DNA from 2 places in the Chromobacterium subtsugae genome. Region 2 is predicted to be linked to the other one. Evidence: riboswitches for the same ligand, from Rfam matches in the RefSeq annotation. Region 2 holds a riboswitch; the other holds the start of a gene.
What was found. Region 2 has a riboswitch for glycine ahead of U6115_RS12095 (trimeric intracellular cation channel family protein). Riboswitches for the same ligand answer to the same signal wherever they lie in the genome.

Region 1: another riboswitch for glycine. It lies ahead of gcvT (glycine cleavage system aminomethyltransferase GcvT); the one in region 2 lies ahead of U6115_RS12095 (trimeric intracellular cation channel family protein).

What each region holds. Positions count from the first base shown of each region.
Region 1 is NZ_CP142381.1:1,476,978-1,482,312, forward strand. Features, by position in the region: gene fdxA (ferredoxin FdxA) at 1-20, opposite strand, end outside; gene gluQRS (tRNA glutamyl-Q(34) synthetase GluQRS) at 113-1,009, shown strand; gene U6115_RS07280 (amino acid permease) at 1,359-2,642, shown strand; glycine riboswitch at 2,861-2,951, shown strand; glycine riboswitch at 2,966-3,064, shown strand; gene gcvT (glycine cleavage system aminomethyltransferase GcvT) at 3,105-4,193, shown strand; gene gcvH (glycine cleavage system protein GcvH) at 4,256-4,642, shown strand; gene gcvP (aminomethyl-transferring glycine dehydrogenase) at 4,794-5,335, shown strand, end outside.
Region 2 is NZ_CP142381.1:2,502,825-2,508,159, forward strand. Features, by position in the region: gene U6115_RS12090 (TIGR02117 family protein) at 1-638, opposite strand, end outside; gene U6115_RS12095 (trimeric intracellular cation channel family protein) at 791-1,405, opposite strand; glycine riboswitch at 1,563-1,660, opposite strand; glycine riboswitch at 1,665-1,751, opposite strand; gene U6115_RS12100 (DUF3141 domain-containing protein) at 1,821-4,292, opposite strand; gene U6115_RS12105 (GNAT family N-acetyltransferase) at 4,428-4,973, opposite strand; gene U6115_RS12110 (LysR substrate-binding domain-containing protein) at 5,017-5,335, opposite strand, start outside.

The DNA of each region.
Region 1 (5,335 bases), 1.0 Mb from region 2:
TCGGTTACAACGTACGTCATTCTGGTGTCCTCATCGAGGCTGAATCGTAGATCGGGATAATGGTATTTTAGCGATAATTCGTCCCCTTGTAGATTTCAGTCCTCCAATTCCGATGTCCAAGTCATCATACCGGGGCCGTTTCGCCCCCAGCCCCACCGGCCTGCTGCATGCCGGCTCCCTCAGCACCGCGGTCGGCAGTTATCTGGAGGCCCGCAGCCGCGGCGGCGAATGGCTGCTCAGAATGGAAGACCTCGACCCGCCGCGGGAAATGCCCGGCGCGGCCGACGACATCCTGCGCACGCTGGAGGCCTTCGGTTTCGAATGGGATGGCGAGGTGGTTTACCAGAGCCGGCGCCACGAGCGCTATCGCGCCGCCCTGCTGCAGTTGGCCGCCAGCGGCCATGCCTACGCCTGCTGCTGCACCCGCAAGGAAATCGCCGCGGCCGCCCGGCGCGGTCTGGACGGCTATGTCTATCCCGGCACCTGCCGCAACGGCTGTCCCGGCGGCAGGGAAGGCCGGGCCTGGCGCTTGCGCGCGCCCGACCGGGATGTGTCGGTGATGGATCGCCTGCAGGGCGAATGCCGGCAGAACCTGGCCGGCGACATCGGCGATTTCGTGCTGCTGCGCGCCGACGGCTTTTGGGCCTACCAGTTGGCGGTGGTGGTGGACGACGCCGAGCAGGGCGTCAATGACATCGTGCGCGGCGCCGACCTCCTGGTGTCGACGCCGCGCCAGCTGCAGGTTTACGACAGCCTGGGCCTGCCGCCGCCCGGCTATTGCCACCTGCCGGTGCTGACCAACGCCGCCGGCGAGAAATTGTCCAAGCAGACGCTGGCGCCGGCGATAAGCGGCGGCGACGCCGCGCGCCAGCTGCGCGCGGCGCTGGGCTGGCTGGGCCATCCGCCGCCGGCCGAGTGCGGCAGGCTGGACGAACTGTGGCGTTGGGCCATCGCCAATTGGTCGCTGAGCCGCGCGCCGCGCGGCCCGCTGATCCTGCCTCATGCATAAGCGTCCGCTTATTCAATTGACATAAGCATCTGTCGCGTAACGGTTTTTTTGTAAAAAAATCGCCAATGCGACATGTTTTTACGTCAAATCTGTGTTTTAATGCGCCCTTTTTTTCCGGCGCGGCGGCTGGCGCCCGCGGCGCGGCGATGCCGAGAGATCGGCCAAGAAGCCCAGGCTGGGCTATCTTGAAGCCTGTGAGGCGAGCCAGCTGATGCCGTTGTTTCCCATTATTCCGCATGTTTGACGCCGGGCCGGCCAGCGCCCGGCGCTGGATGCTTTCGCCCTAGACGGAGAATCAGGTTTGAGCGAAAACAGTTCCATCCAAAAGAAAGGCTCGCTCGGGGTCTGGATGTGCACCGCCCTGGTGGTGGGCAATATGATAGGTTCCGGCGTGTTTCTGCTGCCGGCCTCGCTGGCGCCGTTCGGCGGCATCTCGATGCTGGGCTGGTTGCTGACCTCCGGCGGCGCGATCTGCCTGGCGCTGGTGTTCGCGCGCCTGTCGGCCATCCTGCCGCGCGAAGGCGGGCCGTATGCCTATATTCATGCCGGCTTCGGCGATTTCGCCGGTTTCTGGATCGCCTGGGGCTACTGGATCGCGCTGTGGGCCGGCAATGCCGCGCTGGCGGTGGCGGCCACCAGCTATATGCAGGTGTTTTTCCCCATCCTCGGCCATAACGAGCCGCTGGCCGGCGCTTTCGCCATCAGCCTGATCTGGATCGTCACCTGGATCAACAGCCGCGGAGCGCGCAGCTCCGGCATGGTGGCGGTGGTCACCACGCTGTTGAAGCTGCTGCCGCTGGCCGCGGTGACGTTCATCGGCTTTTTCCACATGCATCCGGAAAACCTGGCGTTCAATCCGCACGGCAAGCCGCTGCTGTCGTCGCTGTCGGCCACCATGGCGCTGACGCTGTGGGCCTTCTTGGGCCTGGAGTCGGCATCGGTGCCGGCGGGCGATGTCGTGGAGCCGGAAAAGACCATTCCGCGCGCGACGGTGATCGGCACCTTGCTGGCGACCGTGCTCTACATTTTGTCCACCATTTCGCTGATGGGGCTGATGCCGGCCGACACGCTGGCCGCGTCGCAAGCGCCGTTCGCCGACGCCGCGCGGCTGATGTGGGGCGACTGGGGCTATTGGGCGGTGGGCTTCGGCGCGGTGGTGTCCTGCTTCGGCGCGCTCAATGGCTGGAGCCTGATGCAGGCGCATGTGCCGGCCGCCGCCGCCAAGGACAAGCTGTTCCCCAGCCGCTTCGCCCAGCGCAACGCCGCCGGCGTGCCCATCTTCGGCCTGGTGCTGTCCAGCGCGCTGGTCACCATCCTGATGGCGATGAAATACGCCGGCGGCGACAGCGGCGTGAAGATCTTCGAATTCATCATCCTGCTGGCCACCGCCACCACGCTGCTGCCGTACGCTTTCTGCTCGATGGCGCTGATCGCCATCATGCTGATGCGCGGCAAGGCGTTCGCCCCCAAGGACTACGTCGCCCCCGGCTTCTTCGCCGGCATCGGCTTCGTCTATTCGCTGTGGGCATTGTACGGTTCCGGCGCCGATACCGTGATGTGGGGCATGCTGTTGCTGATGCTGGGCCTGCCGGTCTACGTCTGGCAGTTGAAGGAGCGGCACGCGGCGGCTTGAGCCAGCGCCGCCAGAGCCCGAAAGCGCAGCGTCGTCCGCTGCGCTTTTTTCATGGGCGCGCGCGGCGGATGGGCGGCTATGGCTCAGGAAATTTTCATATTCGAATAATAATAAACACAAAAAATTTGCGATATTTTTCTGATAAATACAGAAAAATAAACTGTTTTACTTCGAAATAAACTCGGCTTGCCAAGCCGCCGCGACTGCCACCATAATCGCCGGGTCATACAGGAGAGAGCGGCCCCGCGGCCGCCGCCGAAGGCGCAAGTGCACCCGCAATCGCTCAGGCAAAAGGACTGTATCACGGGGTCGGCGGCTGCCGGCTTGCGCAATCTGGAGAGCGGCGCCTGCGTGGCGTCCACCGAAGGGGCTAACGGCTGATCCAGCCGGAAAATCTCAGGTGCAGGGACAGAGGGGTGTGGTTGACACAGGCTATCCACACTTTTCTCGAAGGAACCGCGCATGACGGCCCCGAAACGTACCCCGCTGTTTGACGCCCACGTCGCCGCCGGCGCGAAAATGGTTGATTTCGCCGGTTGGGAAATGCCCATCCACTACGGCTCCCAGCTGAAAGAGCACGAGATCGTCCGCTCGGACGCCGGCATGTTCGACGTTTCCCACATGACGGTGATCGACATCACCGGCGCCGACGCCAAATCCTGGCTGCAAAAACTGATCGCCAACGATGTCGCCAAGCTCGGTTTCGAGGGCAAGGCGCTGTATTCCGGCATGCTCACCGCCGAAGGCACCGTCGTCGACGATCTGATCGTCTATCTCACTTCCTATGGCTACCGCATGGTGGTCAATGCCGGCACCACCGAAAAAGACCTGGCCTGGATGGAAAGCCAGAAGGCCGGCTTCGACGTGGCGCTGAAGGTGCGCCGCGACCTGGCGATGCTGGCGGTGCAAGGCCCGCAGGCCATTGAAAAAGTCTGCTCGATCAAGCCGGAGCTGGCCGATGCCATCCGCGCGCTGAAAGTGTTCCAGGGCCTGCCGCAGGACGAGTGGTTCTACGCCCGCACCGGCTATACCGGCGAAGACGGCCTGGAAATCATGGTGCCTGCCGATCAGGCCATCGCCTTCTTCCATCAATTGCAAGCCGCCGGCGTCGCCCCCATCGGCCTGGGCGCCCGCGACACGCTGCGCCTGGAAGCCGGCATGAACCTGTACGGCCACGACATGGACGAAACCGTGTCGCCGCTGGAGGCGGGCATGGGCTGGACCATCGCCTGGGAGCCGGCCGAACGCAAGTTCAACGGCCGCGAGGCGCTGGAGGCGCAGAAGGCCGCCGGCGTGAAGATGAAGCAGGTGGGCCTGGTGCTGGAAGGCCGCGGCGTGCTGCGCGAAGGCTTGAAGGTAGTGGTGGAGGGCGTCGGCGAAGGCGTGATCACCAGCGGCACCTTCTCGCCCACGCTGAAGCATTCCATCGCCATCGCCCGCGTGCCGGCCGCCACCGGCGCCACGGCCCAGGTGGACCTGCGCGGCGCGCTGACCGATGTGCGCGTGGTGAAGATGCCCTTCGTGCGCAACGGCAAGAAAGTATTCGAATAATCTGGCTGCAGTGTTGGAACTGCCGCCGCCATTGATCTGATCTTAAGCTGGAGAACTTCAAGATGAGCAATATCCCCGCCGAACTGAAATATGTGGAAAGCCACGAGTGGCTGCGTCTGGAAGCCGACGGTTCCGTGACTGTGGGCATCACCGCGCACGCGCAGGAATTGCTGGGCGACATCGTGTTCGTCGAACTGCCTAAAGTGGGCGCGACCCTGGCCCGCGACGAGCAGGCCGGCGTGGTGGAGTCGGTGAAGGCCGCTTCCGACGTCTACTGTCCGATCGCCGGCGAAATCCTGGCGGTGAACGAAGAGCTGGAAGGCGAGCCGGAACTGGCCAACAGCGAGCCCTACGGCGATGGCTGGTTCTTCAAGATCAAGCCGGCCAACGCCGCCGATCTGGATGGCCTGATGGACGCCGCCGCCTACGCCAAGGAAATCGGCGCCTGATAGCTGAACCCGCCCTGCAGTCGCCAGACGCAGGGCGTTTTTTTTGGCCGCGAAGCCAGCCGCCGCGCACCGGCCGGCGGACGATGAGCCACGCGCTCTCTCCGCCCGCCGGCGATGGCGGGCTTCGCGGCAGCAATGGAAGGTCCTGAACATGTCGCTCTCCGCACTCTTCAATCGCAACGAATTCATCGCCCGCCACATCGGCCCGTCCGACGACGAGCGCGCCGAGATGCTGGCCGCCATCGGCGCGGCCTCCATCGACGCGCTGGTCGGCGAAACCCTGCCGGCCGACATCCGCCTGAACCGCGCGCTGGATCTGCCGGCGCCGCAGCCGGAAGCCGAGGCTCTGGCCGCCCTGAAAGCGGTGGCCGCCAAGAACGTGGTCAACAAATCCTTCATCGGCCTCGGTTACTACCCGGTGAAGACGCCGTCCGTGATCCTGCGCAACGTGCTGGAAAACCCGGGCTGGTACACCGCCTATACCCCGTACCAGGCCGAGATCGCCCAGGGCCGGCTGGAGGCGCTGCTGAACTTCCAGCAGATGGTGATCGACCTGACCGGCCTGGAAATGGCCAACGCCTCGCTGCTGGACGAAGCCACCGCCGCCGCCGAGGCGATGGCGATGGCCGGCCGCGTGTCCAAATCCAAGTCCACGCGCTTCTTCGTCGACAGCCGCGTGCTGCCGCAGACGCT
Region 2 (5,335 bases):
CATAAGGCAGTGCGCACGCCGGCGGCGGCCAGCGCGTTGCGGGTCCACTGGTTGCAGGTGACGAACGGGGTGTAGCGGCCATGGGCCTGATAGAAGGCATCGTTGCCATCATAGCGCTCATTCGCCAGCCAAAGCGGTTTGCCATCGGCGCCGGCCGCGGCGCTTTGCCGGATGAATGCCGCCAGTTTCGCGTACTGGCCGGGCGTGAGCAGGATTTTCCGGGTATCGGCGTCCTCTGCCGGCTTGGGCAGATATTCGACGTGCAGCACGCTGGCGTCCGAGGCCAGCGCGGCGATGGCATTGCCGGCAGTCAGGTCGGCCCAGCTGCGGGTGCGCAGGAAAAAGGTGCGGCTGCCCCAGCCGATGGCGAGGTACGGCTGCGCGGCGGACAGCTCGGGCCGCTGAGTTTGGCGCGGAGAGAATAGCGCGTTCCAGTCTTGTTGCGGCGTCTGGACCGGCAGCGCCAGGCTGGTATGCACGCCATTGCTGTCCTGCAGATACACGGCGATGCCGTCTGCCGGCGCTTGCCAGCCCTTGTTGACTGGCAGCAAGCCGGCCAGCAGGGCTGCCAGCAGGTAGAGGGCGGGCAGGGCCAATAGTCCGGCCAGCGCGCGGATGGCGAGGCGGCGGAGGGGCATGGTTGGGCGGATTGGGGATGGGCGCATGTGGGAGGCGGGGTCTGGGCCGGCGAGTCAGCAAAGGGGCTGATCATGGCATCCCGGCGGGGTGGCTTCAAGCATGAGGCGCGCCGATCAAGCGAAACGCCCCGCGGCAGCGGGGCGTCGGCGGTTCAGTGGTGATCGTGCCGGTAGGCGAATACCGGCAGCTGCCATTCGCGCCACAGCGCGGTCAGGCGCAAGGCCAGGCCGAAGGCGAAGCTGGCGGCGATATTGTAGTCGTGCGGCAGGTTCAGCTGGTTGAGGCCCATGTAGAGCACGGCCACCAGCAGCGACACGCTGGCGTACAGCTCGCGGCGAAACACGATGGGCACGCGGTTGCACAGCACGTCGCGCAGGATGCCGCCGGCGATGCCGGTGATCATGCCGGCCATCGCCACTATCACCGGATGGTAGTGCATGCCCAGCGCCACGTCGCAGCCGATGATGGTGAAGGCCACCAGGCCCAGCGCGTCCAGCACCAGAAACAGGCGGTTCAGATGGCGCATGAAGCGCGCGGCCAGCACCGCGGCGATGCCGCCGGCCACCACCAGCAGCACGTATTCCGGGTGCTGGGTCCAGCCTATCGGGTAGCGGCCCAGCACGATGTCGCGCACGGTGCCGCCGCCCAGGGCCGTGAGGAAGGCGATGACGCTTACGCCAAAAATGTCCATGTGGCGGCGGCCGGCCGCCAGCGCGCCGGTCATCGCCTCGGCGGTGATGGCGATCAGGTAGATCAGGGTCAGCATGATGGTGTCTTGCGAGGTTGCGGCAATAACGCCGGACGAGCCGGCTGCGGAAGAACAGGGAATGATGTGCGGGCGGGCCATCGGCAAACGCCGGGCGCGCCGCGGAATGGCGAGCGGGACAAGGCAGACTCCTGGGTGGATTCCGGGCTACGGAACAGCCTCTCCCCTTGTCCTTTTACCTGAGAGTTGCATGGCTTGCGGCCACTTGCCCCTTCGGTGGGCTGCTCGGGGCAGCCTCTCTCCAATCGGCTTGAATCAATGAAACACTGCGGTACGGCTTGCCTGAGCGATTATGGGAGCTTGCGTCTTCGGCGGGGGCATGGCCCCTCTCTCCCGCAGAGAGACGCAATATTAGCTTTTGCTATTGGAATAGTCAATGTCAGAACCGGGGCGCTTTCGCGCCCCGGTTGCCGGATCAGGCCTTGCCTGGGCGCTTGGCCGGCGTGGCTGTCTTGGCGGTTTTGGCCGGCGCGGCGGCGGGGGCTTGGCCGTTGGCTTTGGCGGGAGATTTGCGCGCGCGCGCGGCGGCGGGTTTTGCCTCGGCCTGGGCGGGTTTGGCGGCCGGGGCGGCTTCCGCGGCGGATTTTGCCGCGGGTTTGCGCGCGGGCGCCGGTTTGGGCTGCAACGCGACGGCGCTGGCTTTCTCGGCCTTGATTTCCGCCGGCGCGGCTGCCGTTTCCAGTTGGGGCAGAATGGACGGCGCAGTCGGATGGCCAGGGGCGGCGGGCATGTCCAATTGCAGCGTCCTGGCCACTTCGTCCAGCCGCGCCTGGTGCTCGGCCGGGATCGGGCCGTTGAGCGTCAGCAGGTCGCGCGCCAGCGTCCAGGCTTGGCGGCGGCGATGCGCGTCGGGCAGCAGCGCCGCCAGGCCGTTCAGCGCGCGCGGCGCGTCCAGCCGCACCAGCGCCACCTGGTGGCGGACGATGTCCTTCAACTGCATCAGCGTCAGCGGGTATTCGTGCCTGACGTCGCGCATCACGCGGCGGATGGCGTTGAACGGCCGCTCATCCACCACGCCCATGCCGATGCTGACATAGAGCAACAGCCGCACAAAGCCGTCGGCCAGCGTGCCTTGCTCGAAGCTGGGGGCCAGCGCCTCGCGCTTCAGGCGCGCCAGTTCGCGGCTTTCCCAGGCAAGCGCATGCCGGCGCGGCTCGCTTGCCGGCTGCACGCCGACCAGCGTCGCCAGCTGCGGCGATTCGTAGATGGCGCGGAACAGCTGTTCCTGGGCGGCGTCGCGCAGGTCGCGGTAATGATCCAGCGATTGGCCGATGAAGCCGGACAGCTGTTCCTGCCATTGCCACAGCGGATTGTCCAGGGGCGCCGGGCGGCGCTGTTCGCGCACCTGGGCGGCGAGGCCGGGCAGCCACCACAGCCAGGGGTTTTTCGGCGAGATCAGCGTGCGTTCCAGGCGGGCGGGGTGCAACTCGCGCAGCAGGCGGGCGCCGGCTTCGTTGCCGGCGGCGCGCAGCAGCGGCGAGGCGAAGCGGTCATACAGGCCCTGGTTGATTTCCGATACCCGCTTCACCACTTCGAAGGCGTGCTCGTCGTCGCGGCCGTCGTCCAGCGCCAGGATGTCCGATACGTCGCGCGCTTCGAAGCGGATGATGTAGCGGCCTTCGATGTATTCCTGTCCCGGCGCGTCGGGCGCGATGTCTTCGATGACGGCTTCGTACAGGCCCGGCGCCAGCACGTCTATCAGGTCCAGCGCGCTGGCGAATTCGCTGTGCTCCTTGTTGGCGACGCCGGCGGAGACGAAGATGCCGAGGTGGCCCACCTTGTTGTGCAGGCAGTAGACGATTGTCTGTTCGTTGTTGCGGATGTCTTCCACGTTGTCGTAGAGGTCGGCCACCCAGTTCAGCGCCTGCTGCGGCGGCGTGATGTTGTCGCCCCAGGAGGCGAACACCACGATGGGAGAGCGGATGTTGCGCATGTCCACCCGCAGCTTGCCGTCATGGCTGGCGATTTTGCCGTGCACCAGATCGTTGCCGACGAACAGCTTCTGGGTGATCCATTCCATTTCCGCCTTGTTCAGCAGGTAATGGCCGCCCCACCAGCGCTCGAAATCCAGGTAGCGCTGCGGTTCGGTGTCCACTTTGGAATAGAGGTTGTAGGACTTCTTCCATAAGGTATTGGCTGGGTCCAGCTTCTCGAAGTTGCTGACCAGATGCGCGCCGTCGAAGCGGCCGTTGCCGAGGTCGCCGGCCAGCGATGCGGTCCAGGTGCCGCCGTTCAGCCCGCCGGCGTAGCGCATCGGGTTCTTGCCGCGCACGCCGGCCCAGTAGGATAAGGGCGATCCGGCCAGCAGGATGGGGCCGACCAGGTCCGGCGCCACCGACGCCAGCATGGCCAGCGCCCAGCCGCCCTGGCAGTTGCCGATGACGAAGGGCTTGCCGTCGCTATTGGGGTGCAGCTCGTTGACGCGCTTGAGGAAGACGCCTTCGGCCTTGCTGACGCTTTCTATGGTTTGTCCGGGCACCGGCTGCGGGAAGAACATCACGAAGTAGCAGGGGTGGCCCTGTTGCAGGGCGATGCCGATTTCGCTGTCCATCTTGAAGCCGCCTATGCCCGGGCCATGGCCGGCGCGCGGGTCTATCACCACGAAGGGGCGCTTGGCGGCGTCGGTGGGCGGACAGCTGGGCGGCGGCTCGATGGCGGCCAGCGCGTAATTGGCCGGGTCGGGCAATTCGCGCCCGTCCAGGATGATGCGGTAATCGAACACCAGCACCGGCGGCTTGCCGCTTTCGCAATGCTCCAGATAGGTGGCGCCGCGCCGGTACAGCGTGTCCCAGTACAGGACGCCGCGCTGGCAGGCATCGAGCCAGTAATCAAACAGCGGTTGTGCGAACGGGAGTGTCCCGCCTTGAACTGCAGTAGCTGACCACATTGCAACCCCTTGCTTTGGAAAAGATGGAGACGGACGCGGCGGCCCATGACTGAGCCATGGACGCCACTGTACTCGCTTGTTGCTGCAATGCAATAAAAGCGGATGGCGGGGGCGGACACTTGTGGCGCGCAGCCATCATTCTGTTGCAGTGCAATAGCGGTTAGGAGTGTCCGCGCCGGCCATCGGTTCCAGGCGTTTTTCCATCACCACGCTGCGGTAGGGCTTGTCCGGCCATTGCAACGGCGCTTCCATGCGGTAGCCGCGCCTGAGATAACGGCTGACCAGGTGGTGGGCTTCCACGGCGGTATCCAGCCGGATGGCGCGATAGCCCTGCGCTTGCGCCCAGGCTTCGGCGGCGGCGATCAGCCGCTCGCCCAGGCCCAGTCCTTGGCAGTCCGGCGCCACCGCCAGCTGCACCAGCACCGCGCCATCCGGCTGGCGAAACTGCGGGCAGGACGAAGCCGGCAGCGGATGATGCACCGTGACGGTGCCTATCAGCTCGTCGCGGTGCCAGGCCAGCAGGCAGTGGCCGCCGGCGATGCGGCGGCGGGTCACCTCGGCGCTCTGGCTCACCGCGGTATAGGGCAGTCCCATCGCGCCCAACTGCGCGTAGGCGCGGTGCAGCAGGGCGGTGAGGGCGTCGATGGAGTCGGTTTCGGTCAGTGGACGGATGGTGAACATGGCGGAGCGGAATGGAATGAACACCATTCTGCCAAAGCAATAGTCATGCCGGGCGAATGTCGCTGCGCCCCCAGTCGCCCGCCATCTCGTCGCTGATCAGCTCCTGGGCGATGAAGTCGAGAAAGGCGCGCACCGCCGGCGACAGGCCGCGGCGGGTGGGAAAGGCGGCGTGCAGGATGCCCCAGGGAAAGTCGTATTGCGGCAGGATGTGCCTGAGCCTGCCGTCCGCCAGCGCCTGGTGGCAGACGTTGGCCGGCAGCGCGGCGACGCCGACGCCGGCGATGGCGGCCTCCAGCAGGACTATCATGTCGTCGGTCATCAGCCGGGGCGTATCCAGGTGGATGGTGTAGCTCTGGCCGATG